DNA from 3 places in the Methylobacterium sp. XJLW genome. Region 2 is predicted to be linked to each of the others. Evidence: riboswitches for the same ligand, from Rfam matches in the RefSeq annotation. Region 2 holds a riboswitch; each other region holds the start of a gene.
What was found. Region 2 has a riboswitch for cobalamin ahead of A3862_RS26785 (TonB-dependent receptor). Riboswitches for the same ligand answer to the same signal wherever they lie in the genome.
Positions count from the first base shown of each region.

Region 1: linked by a shared signal. The riboswitch ahead of A3862_RS01010 (TonB-dependent siderophore receptor) and the one ahead of A3862_RS26785 (TonB-dependent receptor) in region 2 are both predicted to bind cobalamin.
Region 3: linked by a shared signal. The riboswitch ahead of A3862_RS16700 (CbtB domain-containing protein) and the one ahead of A3862_RS26785 (TonB-dependent receptor) in region 2 are both predicted to bind cobalamin.

Region 1 is NZ_CP016429.1:227,655-232,554, reverse strand. Features, by position in the region: partial or broken gene A3862_RS01025 (patatin-like phospholipase family protein) at 1-482, shown strand, start outside; gene A3862_RS01020 (hypothetical protein) at 815-1,015, shown strand; cobalamin riboswitch at 1,582-1,788, shown strand; gene A3862_RS01010 (TonB-dependent siderophore receptor) at 2,025-4,112, shown strand; gene A3862_RS01005 (ABC transporter ATP-binding protein) at 4,112-4,837, shown strand; gene A3862_RS01000 (DUF3526 domain-containing protein) at 4,834-4,900, shown strand, end outside.
Region 2 is NZ_CP016429.1:5,816,941-5,821,840, reverse strand. Features, by position in the region: gene A3862_RS26795 (RluA family pseudouridine synthase) at 1-1,351, opposite strand, end outside; gene A3862_RS26790 (NUDIX hydrolase) at 1,494-1,928, opposite strand; cobalamin riboswitch at 2,068-2,260, shown strand; gene A3862_RS26785 (TonB-dependent receptor) at 2,545-4,728, shown strand; gene A3862_RS26780 (PepSY domain-containing protein) at 4,722-4,900, shown strand, end outside.
Region 3 is NZ_CP016429.1:3,588,919-3,593,818, forward strand. Features, by position in the region: gene cobW (cobalamin biosynthesis protein CobW) at 1-899, opposite strand, end outside; gene A3862_RS16690 (DUF1636 domain-containing protein) at 896-1,297, opposite strand; gene A3862_RS16695 (CbtA family protein) at 1,290-2,027, opposite strand; gene A3862_RS16700 (CbtB domain-containing protein) at 2,044-2,226, opposite strand; cobalamin riboswitch at 2,263-2,455, opposite strand; gene A3862_RS16705 (discoidin domain-containing protein) at 2,622-3,980, shown strand; gene A3862_RS16710 (S10 family peptidase) at 4,044-4,900, opposite strand, start outside.

The DNA.
Region 1 (4,900 bases), 910 kb from region 2:
CGACCCTGTTCCAGGCGGTGCGGATCGACGGTGCCTCTTACTGGGATGGAGGCTATTCCGGAAACCCGACGATCACCCCCCTGGTCCGCGAATGCGAGTCGCGCGATACGATCATCGTGCAGGTCAATCCGGTCGAGCGCAGACAAGCGCCGACCTCGGCCCGGGAGATCCTCAACCGGCTCAACGAGATCTCCTTCAACGCGGTCCTGCTCAAGGAACTGCGGATGATGGCCTTGCTGCGGCAGGTCGCGCCCACGGACAATTCCGAGTGCGCCCGATGGGCGGCCATGCGCATGCACCGCATCGCCAGCGACGTTGTCGCCGAGCTGGGCTCGTCCTCGAAGCTCAATGCGGAATGGGCATTCCTGACGATGCTTCGGGACGAGGGACGCCGGAGCGCCGCGACGTTCCTGACCGATCATGGGCCGGATCTGGGCCGGCGTCCGTCTTTCGACCTCGACCGACTGCTCGAAGGCGTCTGACGCAGCCGGAACGCCCCGTCGCGCATGACAGAGCTTGCTGAACTTGATAAAGATCAAGGTGCATATATTGATTTATGATTTATGTTTATTCGGTATAGATGCAGCATGTATTCCATTTATCAGTCTTGCGCGTCGCAGATCGACGATATCTTGTCAGACTAAATGGGTCTCTGCCCAAGCCTCTTCACACCGGTTCACGCGCATGATCGGCGCGGCACTTCGCAGTCGGACCGGCTCGATTCCGGGGGAGCACCTTCACACCGAAGACCGCTCGTCGCATCCGGCCGGCCCCGGAAACGGCCCGGCGCCCACAGACAGAGGAGTGAACGCTTATGCACACGATCCGGGCTCTTCGCGCGGCGCTGGCCGCCTTACCCCTGTTGACCTTCGCGACGTTCGCGGACGCGACGGCCGCTGGTCCCGCACTGGGCAAGGCGCTGGCCGGACCGACGGTGTCGGAAGCCAGGGTCACCATCGGCCGTCACAAGGCACTTCCGAAGAAGAAGCGTATCCATCGCGAGCGGAAGATGTAGGGGCGATCGAGCGACCGCAAATGCACGACTGACTTGACCGGCTGGCTTAGAACCGAACCGATCGAGAGCATCTGCCCGGTGCAAAGCCAGCCGGTCAGGGTATCGGGTTCGCGCCGAAGGAGAAGTTTTGGCACGGGGCCACCGCGACTACGGCGATGAGGCATGCCGCGATCCAAGGCTGGACGGCAAGGCCGGCCCTGAGATGGAGCGGGTCACCGAAGGACCGTATGCCGGGTCATGAGCTCGGGCCGCGCGTTCGGCAATCAGCAACACGATGCCAAGAGCGTTCCATCGGATTTCCATTCAGCTGAGACGCTCGGCGCCCAGCGGCGCATGAAACAAGGCGTCGATGACCGCTCGTCCGTTCGGTTCAGCATAGCGCATATCCAGCCGCCATCGGCCCGCCGATCTCATTCGGACCCGCGTCGTCCGAGCCCAATCCGGTCCATCACCGCAACGTGAGAGCGGTGCATTCCATCGGGGATCGGACTGTGTCCATAGCGCCACACGTAACGTAACACTGTTACAAAGTTTGTCAGGCCCGTTGACCGGATGCGCGCCGGTGGCGAATATCGTCCAGCCAAGGTTCTTCGGGTCCCGGCCCGGAGCTAAGACGGGAATTCGGTGCGCTTTTCGGAGCGAATCCGAAGCTGCCCCCGCAACTGTGAGCGGCGAGCGCCTGCCACCGATGACCACTGGTGCTTGCACTGGGAAGGTCCGGCGGGCGCTTTGACCCGTGAGCCAGGAGACCTGCCTTCGGCACGATGACGTCCCTCGGGCGGGGTGCCCCGGCGGAGCGCGCGGTGTCGCCGTCTCGTGGGCGACGCTGCCCGTATCCCCGTGGCCTCCACCCGGCAACAGCGAGTGTGTGGTGGCGACCTCCGAACGTCCGTCTCTCGGCGAGCCTGCGCGGTTTTCAGCGCCATCAGCGCGTCGTCCGCGGACTCCGCATCGCGGTCGGCGGCTGGCGCTCGCCGCTGTCCTCTCGGCCGGGCTTCCGATCGAGGACGTGCGGGCGCAGGAGAGCGTGACGTTGGAGGAACTCTCGGTCGAGCAGGTCGGGGAGGGTGCCGGCCGCACGACGGCCTCCGGGCGCGGCACCATCGGCCTGATCGGCCCGACGCCGGGATACGGAGCGGGCACGGCCGTCAGCGCCACGCGCACAGCCACTCCGCAGATCGACGTGCCGGTGGCCGTCTCCGTGGCGCCGCGGGAGACGATCACCGACCTCGCCGCCACCCGCGTAGACCGGGCGTTCAACTATCTGCCCGGCGTCGCCCAGCAGAACAATTTCGGGGGGCTTTCGATCTTCAGTTACGCCATCCGTGGTGTGACGACCTCGGAGATCTACAAGAACGGTTTCCCCCTCAATCGCGGGACCCCGCCTCCGCCCGACGCGCAGAACATCGAACGCATCGAGGTGCTCAAGGGACCGGGGGCGGCCCTGTTCGGACGCAGCGATCCCGGCGGGCTCGTCAACCTCATCACCAAGCAACCCACCGCCGAACGGTTCGTCGAGTTCGGCAATCAGGTCGATTCGTTCGGTCTGACCCGCGGTACCATCGATGCCGGCGGTGCCCTGAACGCGGACGGGACGGTCCTCTATCGCTTCAATCTCGCCGCACAGGGGGCCGGCAGCTTCCGCGACTTCGTGGACAGCGACCGGCTGCTCGTGGCTCCAGTGGTGAGTTGGCAGGTCACGCCGGACACACGCGTTACGGTCGAGACCGAGTTCGTGAAGAACCGCATCGTCTTCGACCGGGGCGTGATCGCGCTCAATCGCCAGCTCGGCTTCCTGCCGCTCTCGCGGTTCCTCGGCGAGCCCGGTCAGAGCACCTACCAGAACAACAATTCGCTGCAGGTCCGCGTCGATCATCGCTTCGATGAGAACTGGCAGATGCGGCTCGCCGCTTACTTCAACACCGGCGATCTGGAAGGGGAATCGGCGGAGATCCGCGGAATCGCCGCCAACAACCGCACCGTCTTTCGCGACCGCAACGTGCGCGACTATCGCTGGGACGTGGCGGTCGGTCAGGCCGACCTGATCGGGCGGTTCGATACGGGCGGCATCGGCCACACGCTCCTCCTCGGCATGGACCGGGAGAGCACCGACAGCCGGACGGTCTATCTGCGCTCGAACTTCCGCACGAGCCCCTTCGCCCTCGACATCTATTCGCCGGTCTACGGACAGGCGCTGCCGCCGATCACCATCCCACGCAACAATATCGAGCGCATCACCAATACCGGCCTCTATGCGCAGGACGAGATCGTCCTGAGCCCGGAATGGCGGGCGCTGATCGGCCTTCGGCTCGACATCTTCGAGCAGAGCTTCCGCGAGCGCGTGGTGCGCAGCCAAGTGGACCAGTCGCGGGTCGCGGCCTCGCCCCGGGCGGGCCTGGTCTACCGGCCGATCCCGGAACTCGCCTTCTACACCAATGTCGGCACGAGCTTCCGGCCGAATATCGGCACCGACGCCGCCGCCGTCACGCGCGGCACGGCGCTGCCGCCCGAGACCGGCCTCGGCTACGAGGTCGGCGCCAAGTCCGAATTATTCGGCGGCAATTTGCTCCTCACCGCCGCCGCCTTCCGCGTGGAGCGGGAGAACGTGCTCACGCCCGACCCGGCGAATACCGGCTTCTCCCTCGCGGCCGGCGCCGTGCGCAGCCAGGGCTTTGAGCTGACGGCTCAAGGACAGATCACGCCGGAACTGAAGCTCCTGGCCGGCTACGTCTATGCCGATGCCCGCGTTACCAAGGACAACGTGCTTCCGGTCGGCGCCCCCCTGGTCAACGTGCCCCGCCACTCCGGCAGCCTGCTCGCGGTCTACGAGCCAGCAGGCGCGTGGCGCGGCTTCGGGATCGGCGGCGGCGTGCGCGGCGTGGGCGAGCGGGCGGGCGACGCGGCGGGGTCCGGCTTCACCCTGCCGGGCTTCATCGCGGTCGATGCGCTGGCCTATTACAAATTCGGCAACGCCCGCGTGGCGCTCAACATCGAGAATATATTCGACACCGATTACTATGAGAGTTCACTGAACGTATTCCGCGTCTATCCGGGCTCGCCCCGTCGCATCACGGGCTCCGTGACGGTGCGGTTCTGATGGCGGTTGAGCCGGTGTTGGCGCTCGGCCGCGTCGTCAAGCAGTTCGGAGGCAGGACCGCCCTCAGCGGTCTCGACCTCACCCTGCGCGCGGGTGAGGTCTATGCCCTGCTCGGTCCCAACGGTGCCGGAAAGACCACCACGATCAACCTCATCCTCGGCTTCCTGAAGGCCGATGCGGGGGAGGTCCGGGTCTGCGGGATCGATGCAGGGACGGATCCCATCGCTGCCCGGGCGCGCACCGCCTACATCCCGGAGCAGGTGGCCCTTTATCCGGGGCAATCGGGATTGGAGAATCTCCGTTACTTCGCGACCCTCGCCGGTCTCGCGATCGATCGGGCGGAGGCCGAGACGCATCTCGCGGCGGCCGGCCTGGCGCCCGAGGCCTGGTCGCGGCCCGCCTCCGGCTATTCGAAGGGGATGCGCCAGAAGGTCGGCATCGCCATCGCGCTCGCGCGAAAGACCCGGCTGCTGCTGCTCGACGAGCCGACATCCGGCCTCGACCCATCGGCGGCGGCGGCCTTCTCCGGGACGGTGCGGGCGGCGGCGGAGCGCGGCACGGCGGTGCTGATGGCGACCCACGACCTCTACCGCGTGCGCGAGATGGCCGACCGGGTCGGCGTGCTGGCGGGCGGGCGCGTCGCCGAGGAGATCGATCCGAGGCGCTACGCGCACACCGATCTGGAACGCCTCTACATCGCGCGCCTGTCGGGGGCGGTCACGTGAGGCGCGTCCGCGCGGAGTTGGCGCTGCTGTGGCGGGACGCGCGCGTCCGCTGGATCGGCGGCC
Region 2 (4,900 bases):
GGTTCCAGCTCTGCGCCATGTGGGGCGGTAGCGGCGCGCTCACGTCCACGGGCTTGCCGGTGCGCGGATGCGGGATGACGATCCGGCGGGCGAGCAGGTGCAGGCGGTTCTGGATGCCCCCCGGCAGCTCCCAATTCTCCACGGAGAAGTATTTCGGGTCGCCGACGATCGGGTGGCCGATATGGGCCGCGTGGGCGCGCAGCTGGTGCGTCCGTCCGGTCACCGGCTTGAACGACAGCCAGGACAGCTTCTGGGCGGCCTGATCGACCATCGCGTAGTAGGTCAGCGCGTGGCTCGCCCCCTCGTCGCCGTGCTTGGCGACGCGCATCCGCGCGTCGGCGTCGGTGGGCTCCTCCTTGGCGAGGTAGGTCGAGACACGCCCCTGCCGGACCCGCGGCACGCCCGCGGTCAGCGCCCAGTAGATCTTCCGCGCGGCCCGGGAGCGGAAGCTCTTGGCGAGCGTCGCGGCGGCGAGCCGGGTCTTGGCGACGATCAGGCAGCCGGCCGTATCCTTGTCGAGCCGGTGGACGAGGCGCGGCTTCTGGCCATCCGGGCCGGTGAGGGCGGCGAGCAGGCCGTCCACGTGCCGGACCGTCCCCGAACCACCCTGGACCGCGAGGCCGAAGGGCTTGTTGAGGATCATCATGTCGGCATCCTCGTAGAGGATGAGCGACCGGATGAATTCGGCATCGTCCTGCTCGCGGGCGGCGTTGCGCGGGCGCTCGGAGGGCTGGTCGAGGCGCAGCGGCGGCACGCGCACGCTCATGCCCGGCTCCAGCCGGTCGTTCGGCTTGGCGCGCTTGCCGTCGACGCGCAGTTCGCCCTTGCGGACGATGGTCTGCACGCGGGTGAAGGGCAGGAGCGGAAAACGCGCGGTGAGGAAGCGGTCGATCCGCATGCCGGCCTCGTCCGGCTCGACCATCAGGGTCTGCACCCCGGAGGCGAGGGTCGCGGAGGCGGCCGCGCGCTGCTCGCGGCGGGTCGGACCGGGTGTCGGCGCGGGGGAAGGGGCCGGGGCAGGCGCAGGGGCCTCCGAGCGCTTGGAAACGGGCCGGCTGCCGGGCTTCGCCGCCAGCGGACCGCGCGGCGCGGCGGCGTCGCGCCGCGGCTTCGCGGGCCGGGCCGGGGCTGCGGCTGCGGCGCCCTGCGCACCCCAGGGATCGCGCGCACCCGCATCGTCGCCGCGATTGCGGGCCGCGCGCTCTGCAGCGTCGCGGGCGCTGGTGCGCGGGCCCGTACGGGCACGGCCGTCGGCCTGGAACTTGCCGGGCTTGAACTTGCCCGCATCGAACTTGCCGGCCTGAGGCTTGCGCCCCTTCGGCCCGCCGCTTTTGGGAGGTCGTGTCGTCATGCTTCCGCCGGCACCCGTCTCCGCTTCGGACGGAGCGTCCGGGCGCATGGGCCGCGGCGTCGCGGACGTCCGGACCGATGGGATTGCACGGCTGTAGCATCGCCCGCGCGCAGCGGCAAAGGCGGCAGCGCGATCGCGCCCGTCAGGGCTCCGCGTCCCACGCCGCGCGGAGCAAGGCCTTCAGCCCGGCCGGGAAGAGTTCCGGCCCGCCCGGGACGTCGAGCCCGTCGAGATCGCACCACCGCGCCACGCAGGCGGTGCCGCAATCCTCGTGGAAGACGAAGCGCTCCTGTCCGTCGAACCGGCCGGGCGGCAGGGCGACCGGGAACAGGAACAGCACCTCGTGCCCGACCTGCCCCTCGTGCAGGAAGATGTTCTCCACGACGCGCGGGCCGCCGAGCACCGTGACGGTGACGCCGAGCTCCTCTTCGAACTCCCGGATCAGCGCGTCCTCGGCCCTCTCACCGAACGCAACGCTGCCACCGAGGGGCCGGACACCTGTCAGCCGTCCGTCATCCGCATGGATCTCCGCCACCAGCAGGCTATCGCCGCGCCGGGGGAGCCCCAAGGCCTTCACGCGGATCTCCGCAGGGGGACGCCAGACCGTCATGCCGAACCGGCTAAATCGTTCCCGACGGCGCCGCAACGAACCGGCGGGCCGCCGCGTCGATCCACGACAACTCCCGGACGTGCGGTTGACGCCCGGACGCACGACGGCCAAGCTGTTCCTCGACGGTTCCCCTCGGGGATCAAAAGGGAACGCGATGAGGGGTCCGCCCCGAAGCCGCGGCTGCCCCCGCAACTGTAAGCGGCGAGCCCTTCACCACCACGTCACTGGGTCACCCCGGGAAGACGGTGCGAGGGCGGCGACCCGCGAGCCAGGAGACCTGCCGTCAGCCGTGGTCACACGCGAAACGCGCCGGGCGGGGTGTCCTGGCGGGTGTCGAGGCGCCGTCAATCCCGAGGGGAGGCGGCCGCCGAGGCCTCGTTCGCGGTGACGTGCCACAGCAAGCGCGCCCGCGACGCCGTTCCCATGTCCGTCTCCACCGTTTCGCGACCTGCGATCCCTGTTCCGGGAGGCCTCCGCGCACCCGCTCAGGCTCAGGTTTCCAGGCGGTCAAAGCATTGTAATGTTATTACAATGCTTATAGGACGAAGGGGCCGGCGCGCGCCGTGCACGGACCGCTTCCCCCATGCTTCTCTCGATCCATCGCGCCCGCTCCGGCGGGCCGGCTCCCCTCTGCGGCGTTCTCCTCGCGCTCCTCGCCAGTCCGAGCGCCGCCCAGGAGGCCGTCACCCTGGATGAACTCTCCGTGGCCGGCGCGGGCGGAGACCCGAACCGCGCTGCGCCGACCGGCCTCAATCTGCGCACCCCCGACCGGACCGCGAGCCGCCTCGGTCTGACGCCGCTGGAGACGCCGGCGAGCCTCGACATCGTGTCGGGTGAGACCGCGCGGCTGCGCGGTCAGGACACGATCGCCGAGGCCGTGACCCAGGACGCCACCGGCATCACCACGATCGCGGCACCCGGCAACGGCAACGGCGCCTTCACGTCCCGGGGCTTCGCCGGCCCGAACTCGATCCAGCAGCTCTACGACGGCACGCGCTTCTACGTCGGCGCCAACACGGTGACCTTCCCGTTCGACACGTGGAACGTCGAGCGGATCGAGGTGCTCCGCGGCCCGTCTTCGGTGCTGTACGGCGACGGCGCCATCGGCGGCGTGATCAACGTGGTGCCGAAGAAGCCGGTCTTCGTGCCGATCAACGTCGCCCGCGCCGTTGTCGGCACGGATGGCGTTGCGCGCCTTGCGTTCGATTCGGGCGGTGGAATCGGTCAAGCGGAGTTCGGCGACACCTTCGCGTATCGCCTCAACGTCAGCGGCAATCGCGCCGACGGCTGGATCCGGCCGGAGGGCGATTTCCGCAACCTCGCGGTCTCGGCCGCCCTGCTGTTCCGACCGAGCGCCGATCTGGCGTTCACCCTGAGCCACGATCTCGGCTACCAGGAGCCCGCCCGCTACTGGGGCACGCCGCTCGTCGAGGGACGGATCCCGGACCTCATCCGGTTCAACAACTACAACGTCCGGGACGCGAAGATCACCTGGGCCGACAACTGGACCCAGCTCAAGACCGAATGGTCGCCCTCGGCCGACATCACGATCCGCAACACCGCCTACCGGCTCACAAGCCGGCGCCACTGGCTCGACGTCGAGCAATATTCCTACAACCGCGGCACCGGGCTGGTGGACCGGGGCGACTATCTGGAAATCTACCACAGCCAGGAGCAGGTCGGTGACCGGCTCGACGCGACGTTCCGGGGCAGCCTGTTCGGCTTGCCCAACCAGTTCGTGGCCGGGTTCGACGTGAACCACATCGACTTCCGGCACACCAATAACTTCTACTTCGACCAGACCACCAGCGTGCCGCTCGTCGGCTACGATCCGGGCCTCTTCCCGCAGAACGGGCGAGCCCGTCCGGCCTACGCCACGCAGACGAGCCAAGCCTCGGTCTTCGCGGAGGACCGTCTGATCCTGTCGGACAAGCTCTCGTTCCTCACCGGCGTGCGCCTCGACGTGCCAACGCTGAATCGGGAGGACCTGCAGACGGGATCGCGGTTCGAGAAGACCTACCGGGCGCTGGGCTACCGGTTCGGCCTCGTCTACAACCCGACGCCGGACAGCGCGCTCTACGCCCAGTACAGCTTCGCCACCGACCCGGTGAACAGCCTGATCACGCTGAACCAGTCGCTGGCGGGCTTCAAGCTCGCCACAGGCGATCAAGTCGAGATCGGCGCCAAGGGTCTTGCCTTCGACGGTGCCGTGGAATGGACCATCGCGGGCTACCGGATCGTCAAGGACAACCTGATCTCGGCAATCCCCGGCCAGCCGACGCTGTCCACGCAGGTGGGGAGCCAGTCCTCGCAGGGATTCGAGCTGGCCTTGGGCTGGCGCTTTGCTCCGGGCTGGCGGCTGGACGGCAACCTCGCGCTGCTGCACGCGCAGTACGACCGGTTCGACCAGACGGTGAACGGCGCCACCGTGTCGTATGCCGGCAACCAGCCCATCGACGTGCCGGAGCGGGTGGCCAACCTCTGGCTGACCTGGGACGTCTACCGCGACTGGACCGCGCGGGTCGGGCTTCAGAACGTGGGGCAGGTCTACAGCGACTTCGGCAATACGGCGCGGCGCCCGGCCTACAACCTCGTCAACGTGGTCCTCGACCATCAGGTCACGGCGGAGTCGCGCCTGTCCGTGCGGGTCTACAACCTGTTCGACAAGGTCTACGCGATCAGCGGCAATGCCGTGAACGGGGTCGGGACCAACTGGCTGCTCGGGCGGCCGCGCTCGGTCGAGGTCGCCTACACGGTGACGTGGTGAGCCTGCCGCGGCGGCTCGGCAAGGCGGGACGGCGCTGGCTGCTGCTGTTCCACCGCTGGGCCGGGATCGCCGCGGGGCTGTTCTTCGCCCTGTGGATCGGCTCCGGACTGGTGATGCTCTACGTGCCGTTCCCGGCGCTCACCGGGGCCGAGCGCCTGGACCGACTCGCACC
Region 3 (4,900 bases), 2.2 Mb from region 2:
ACCACGAGGCGCATCGCCTTGCCCTCGACCTCGGCGAAACCCTTGATCCGCAGGACGCCCGGGATCTCGGCTGCCTTCTCGACCCGGGCCGCCAGATCGCCCGCCGTGATCGCGGGGCGGACGGGCAGCGCCACGGTCTCGAAGTCGTCGTGGTCGTGATCCTCGCCCTCGCCGTGATGCGACGGACGGGAATCGAGATCGTCCTCGGCGGCCGCCGCGAGACCGAGCAGCACCCGCGGGTCGATGACGCCGTTCTCGGTCTCCACCACCTTCACGGCCCGGGGCAGGTGGCCTTCCACCTCGGCACGCACCCGAGCGCGGGTCGGGGCATCGATGAGGTCGGCCTTGTTGAGGACCACGAGGTCGGCGCAGAGGAGTTGGTCCTCGAAGACCTCTTCCAGCGGATTGTCGTGATCGACCGATTGGTCCGCGGCCCGCTGGGCGGCCAGTGCCTCCGGATCGTCCGCGAAGACGCCGGCGGCGACGGCCGGGCCGTCGACCACTGCGACGACCCCGTCGACGGTGACCCGCGAGCGGATCGCCGGCCACTGGAACGCCTGAACCAACGGCTTCGGCAGCGCGAGGCCCGAGGTCTCGATCAGGATGTGCTCCGGCGGCTCGGCGCGGCCGAGGAGAGTCTCCAGCGCCGGAACGAAATCGTCCGCGACCGTGCAGCAGATGCAGCCATTCGGCAGCTCGACGATAGCCTCTTCGGTGCAGCCTTCGACCCCGCAGGCGGCGAGGAAGGACTTGTCGAAGCCGACGTCACCGAACTCGTTGACCAGGATGGCGAGGCGGCGCCCCCTGGCGTTCTCGACCACGTGGCGGACCAGCGTCGTCTTGCCGGCTCCGAGGAAGCCCGTGACGATGGTGCAGGGGATCTTGTTCACGATGGTCATTCCGCGGCCTCCAGGGTGCCGGCGGGGAGCGGGCGGGGTTCAGGGAACGGGGGGATGCGGGCGATCACGCCCTTGCGAAAGGCCTCCGGACGCTCGCGCCAGGGCACGATGCCGTCCGAGGTCGCCGCATAGGCCGCGAGTCCGGCGAGGATGGTCTCCGCCGAGGCGGCCGGATCCATGTCGCCGTAGACGTAGGTCCAGCGGTCGGCCGAGGCGACCGCCACGGTGCAGGGCCGCTTGCAGACCGACAGGCATTCCACCGCCTCGACCCGCAGGTCCGGCGTGCCGGCGCTCCCGGCCTGCAGCGCCTCCAGAAGGCGTGCTCCGGCGCGCGGTCCATCCGGATCGTCGTCCGGACGGCGGCAGGTCGTGCAGACGTACAGGACGGTCTCAGGCACGGGCCGTTCCCCGTTGCGTGTCGCGGGAAAACGCCTGCCACGCCCAGCCGAGCCCCAACCCGATCAGGATCCAGAAGACGAAGCTGATCGCCAGCGACCGGGCGGCGAACTGTGCGGCCAGCGCGGCCGGAAGCTCCGACGCGGCCTCCGGTGCCTGCGGGGCGCCGACGACGTGGGGGGTTATGATCAGGACGAGGCCACCCAGGATCGTAATCAGAGCACGGCGGATCGTGATCAGGTAGAGCCCCATTCCGGTCGCCGCCGCGGTCATCACCCACCAGGCCTGCCGCGCGGCCAGCGGTGCAGCGGCGCTGCCGGGCAGTTCCGGCGGCAGGCCGAGGCCCGGCGCGAGGGCGACGCTGGCGAAGCCCGCCACCGCGAAGGCGAGACCGACCTGTGGCGTCGGCTCGCGGCCGCAGGCGATCATCACCGCGCCGAGCAGCAGGGCGTAGCCGACGCCGCCGACGAGGGTCGCAAGACCGGTGAAGGCCATCCGCGGCAGGCCGGGGCCGGGCTGCCATTCCGGTGCCGCGTCGGGCGCGGCATGGTCATGCCCGGCATGGGCGAGCACGATCGGAAGGGCCTTCGCGGCCTGATGCGAGGGTTCCTGCTGCTCGTAGCGCTCGGCCGCGACGATCAGCGGCGAGGTCAGCGTGAGTTCGAGGCCCGTCACAACGGCAGCCGCGAAGAAGCCGGCGGCCAGGGCCGCCGACAGAAGCCGAATGATCATCCCTGCGCCGAGGGCGTCAGTGACAGGGGAAGTTCTGGGTATGGCGGAAGTCGTGCGCCGCGTTGTGGAACGCGATCGCCGGCGAGAAACCCGCCATGAACAGCAGGCCGAGGCCCAGCATGGCCGCGAGCGCGACGGCGACCGGACGCTCCGACGAGCGGGTACCGGCGGCGACGGGGGCGAGGGTCTGAGCGGTCATCGTCGAGTGTCTCCAGCCGCCCCACCGGCGGCATTGCGGGATCCTGTTGCGACGGCAGGTCTCCTGGCTCGCGGCTCGGCGCGCCCACCGCCTTCCCGGATCGCTCCGGTGGCGCTTGGCAGGCGCTCGCCGCTCACAGTTGCGGGGGCAGCCGCGGAATCGGGGCGAAACCCCTCACCGCATTCCCTTTTCACCCCGTTGCCAGGGCACCGTCACCGACACGTTGTAGACGCATGCCGGCGACGACACAACGGAGCGGCGCCAGATCCGTTCGGATTCCCGTGCGTCCCTTCGCGGGTGGCCGGGCTTGACGTCCGCGCCCCGATGCGGGCACCGCCGCACCGGATGCCCGGCCGGCCCGGCATGGGCGCCTCCGCTCAGTTCTCGGAGACCCGATGGCCCTCGCAGACGATCCGAGCCCGGTCCTCGTCGATCTCGCCACCGGCCGCGGCCCCCGGATCGTACAGGACGAAGGCACCGCCTGGCTCGAGATCGATCTGGACGGTCGCTTTCCGATCCGCGCGGTCGCGCTGCGACCCGTACAGGATACTGTCGCGCCCGAGGTCGGCGATGTGGCCGTCGAGGTCTCGCAGGACGGCGTCACGTGGTCCGCGCCCGACATCGTCGGCTGGATCGCCAAGCCGGGCGCCCTCGTGGCCGCCATCGGCGCCGACGAGCGGGCCTGGGCGCGTCTCGTGCGGATCGCGGTGCCGGATCCGGCGCTCGTCGCAGGCGTCGACATCCGCGCCGATGAAGCCGCCATCGACCTCATCGCCCTGCGGGCGCTGCTCGGGCTCGACATCACGCTCCTGAACGAGAAGCCCGGCGCTAACGTCTACGTCACCTACAATCTCGAATCCGCGCCTGGCCAGGCAAGCCGCAACCTCGTCGGCCTGTCGCTGTTCGAGAACGGCGCCTTCGGGAACTGCCTCGTGCAGTACATCATCGCGGTCTCGATCGCGAAGGCGCTCAACCTGAAATACATCAAGGTCCCGAAGGTCGACCGCAGCAAGGTGATCTTTCTGACCCAGAGGCTGACCTGCGACGGCATCACGTTCATTCCGCCGGACGAGCCGCTTCCGCCGGACGGTTACTTCCTGTCCGGGCTGTATTTCGATCCGACGCAGTTCGAGCGGGTGACGGCGCTGCAGGGCCCGATCGACTCGCGCGCGATCGTTCAGGATGTGATCCGGCCCCTGTTCAACGGCCTGCCGCGGACATTTGCGGCCAAGCCCGACGATCAGCTCCTGATCCATATCCGGTCGGGCGACATCTTCAGCACCTGGGTCGACCCGCACTATCCGCAGCCGCCCTTCGCCTTCTACCGGATGGTCATCGACCGGCTGCAGGCCGAGGGCCGCATTCGTTCCGTCAAGCTCGTCTTCGAGAACCGTCTCAACCCGGTCATTGCAGAAGTGGAGGCCTATGCGGCGCAGCGCGGCCTGCCCGTAGAGATCCAGAGCGAATCGCTGATCTCCGACGTCGCCGCTCTGGTGAACGGCCGCTACCTCGTCTTCGGGCTCGGAACCTTCGGGCCGGCGATCTGCCACCTCTCGGAGCGCGTCGAGCAGGTGTTCTACTTCGCGTCCAATTGGCCGCAGGGCTTCCAGTCGATTCCCACGATCGGGAAAGTGGTCGAGGTTCGCGATCGCGAAGGCCGGTACATGAAGGTCGGCGAGTGGCAGAATACCGACGCTCAGCGCCGGAGCATGGTGGAGTACCCGGCCGAAGCTCTCGCCTTCGACGATGTCTGATCGGTCGCGCCGGTCACGATCCGACCGGCGACGACCCCGCTGCCTGCATCCCGGCCGAACACGTCACGGTGCGGTCCTGAGACGTTCCGCGGGTGCGCCGGCCGAACGCGCCGAGCCGCCATCGCGGACCTTCAGAGCGTCCATGTACATCCGTTCGACATCCGCCTTGAAGGCGGCGCGGGAATCCGGACGCGTGTAGAACATGTGGCCGCCGGGATAGACTGCGAGGCTCAGGCGACCGGCACTGTAGGCCGGGACCTGCGCCAGCAGGAGCTTCGAGGCGAAATACGGGGTTACGAGATCGGTGAATCCGTGCGCCACGAGGACACGCAGGTGCCCGTCGAGGGCCAGGGTGCCCTGAAGGTTCGAGAGCACCTCCGGTGCCTGTCGTCCCGAGCCCCAGCTCCAGCCCCGATTGACCGCATTGTTCAGGAGCTCGTAGCGCATGTTGGCCACGGGCCATTTCAGCGTGCGCGCGTAGAGATCGAGCATCGCGCTGGTCAGCGGCGCCTGGAGCGCGGTGAGCTGCGGATCCTCGAAGCTCGATTGCGCGGCGGCCGGATTCGGGTCCCAGCCGGTGATGCCGGTATCGTAGGCGCTCGTCACGCGACCTTCGGCACGATCGATCTCCCGCTGGACGCTTCGGGTCGAGAGGCGCGCCGCCTGTGCGCGGACCAGGGCGGGATCGAGCCCGACCAGCGGGGCGACCTTCTCGGTCATCCGCGCAACCGCCGCGGAATCGCTCGGCCCCTTCAGGAGATCCGTTAGATAGGCACCGGATGCGTAAGCTTCGGCATCCCCCAGCAAGGCCGGCGTGGGTACCGTCCCGGCCCGCTCCAGCGCGCCGGCCGCCAGCGACGGCAACTTCAGCACGTAGCCCCAGGGATTGGCCCGCGGGGTCTCCAGCCACCCGAAGTCGA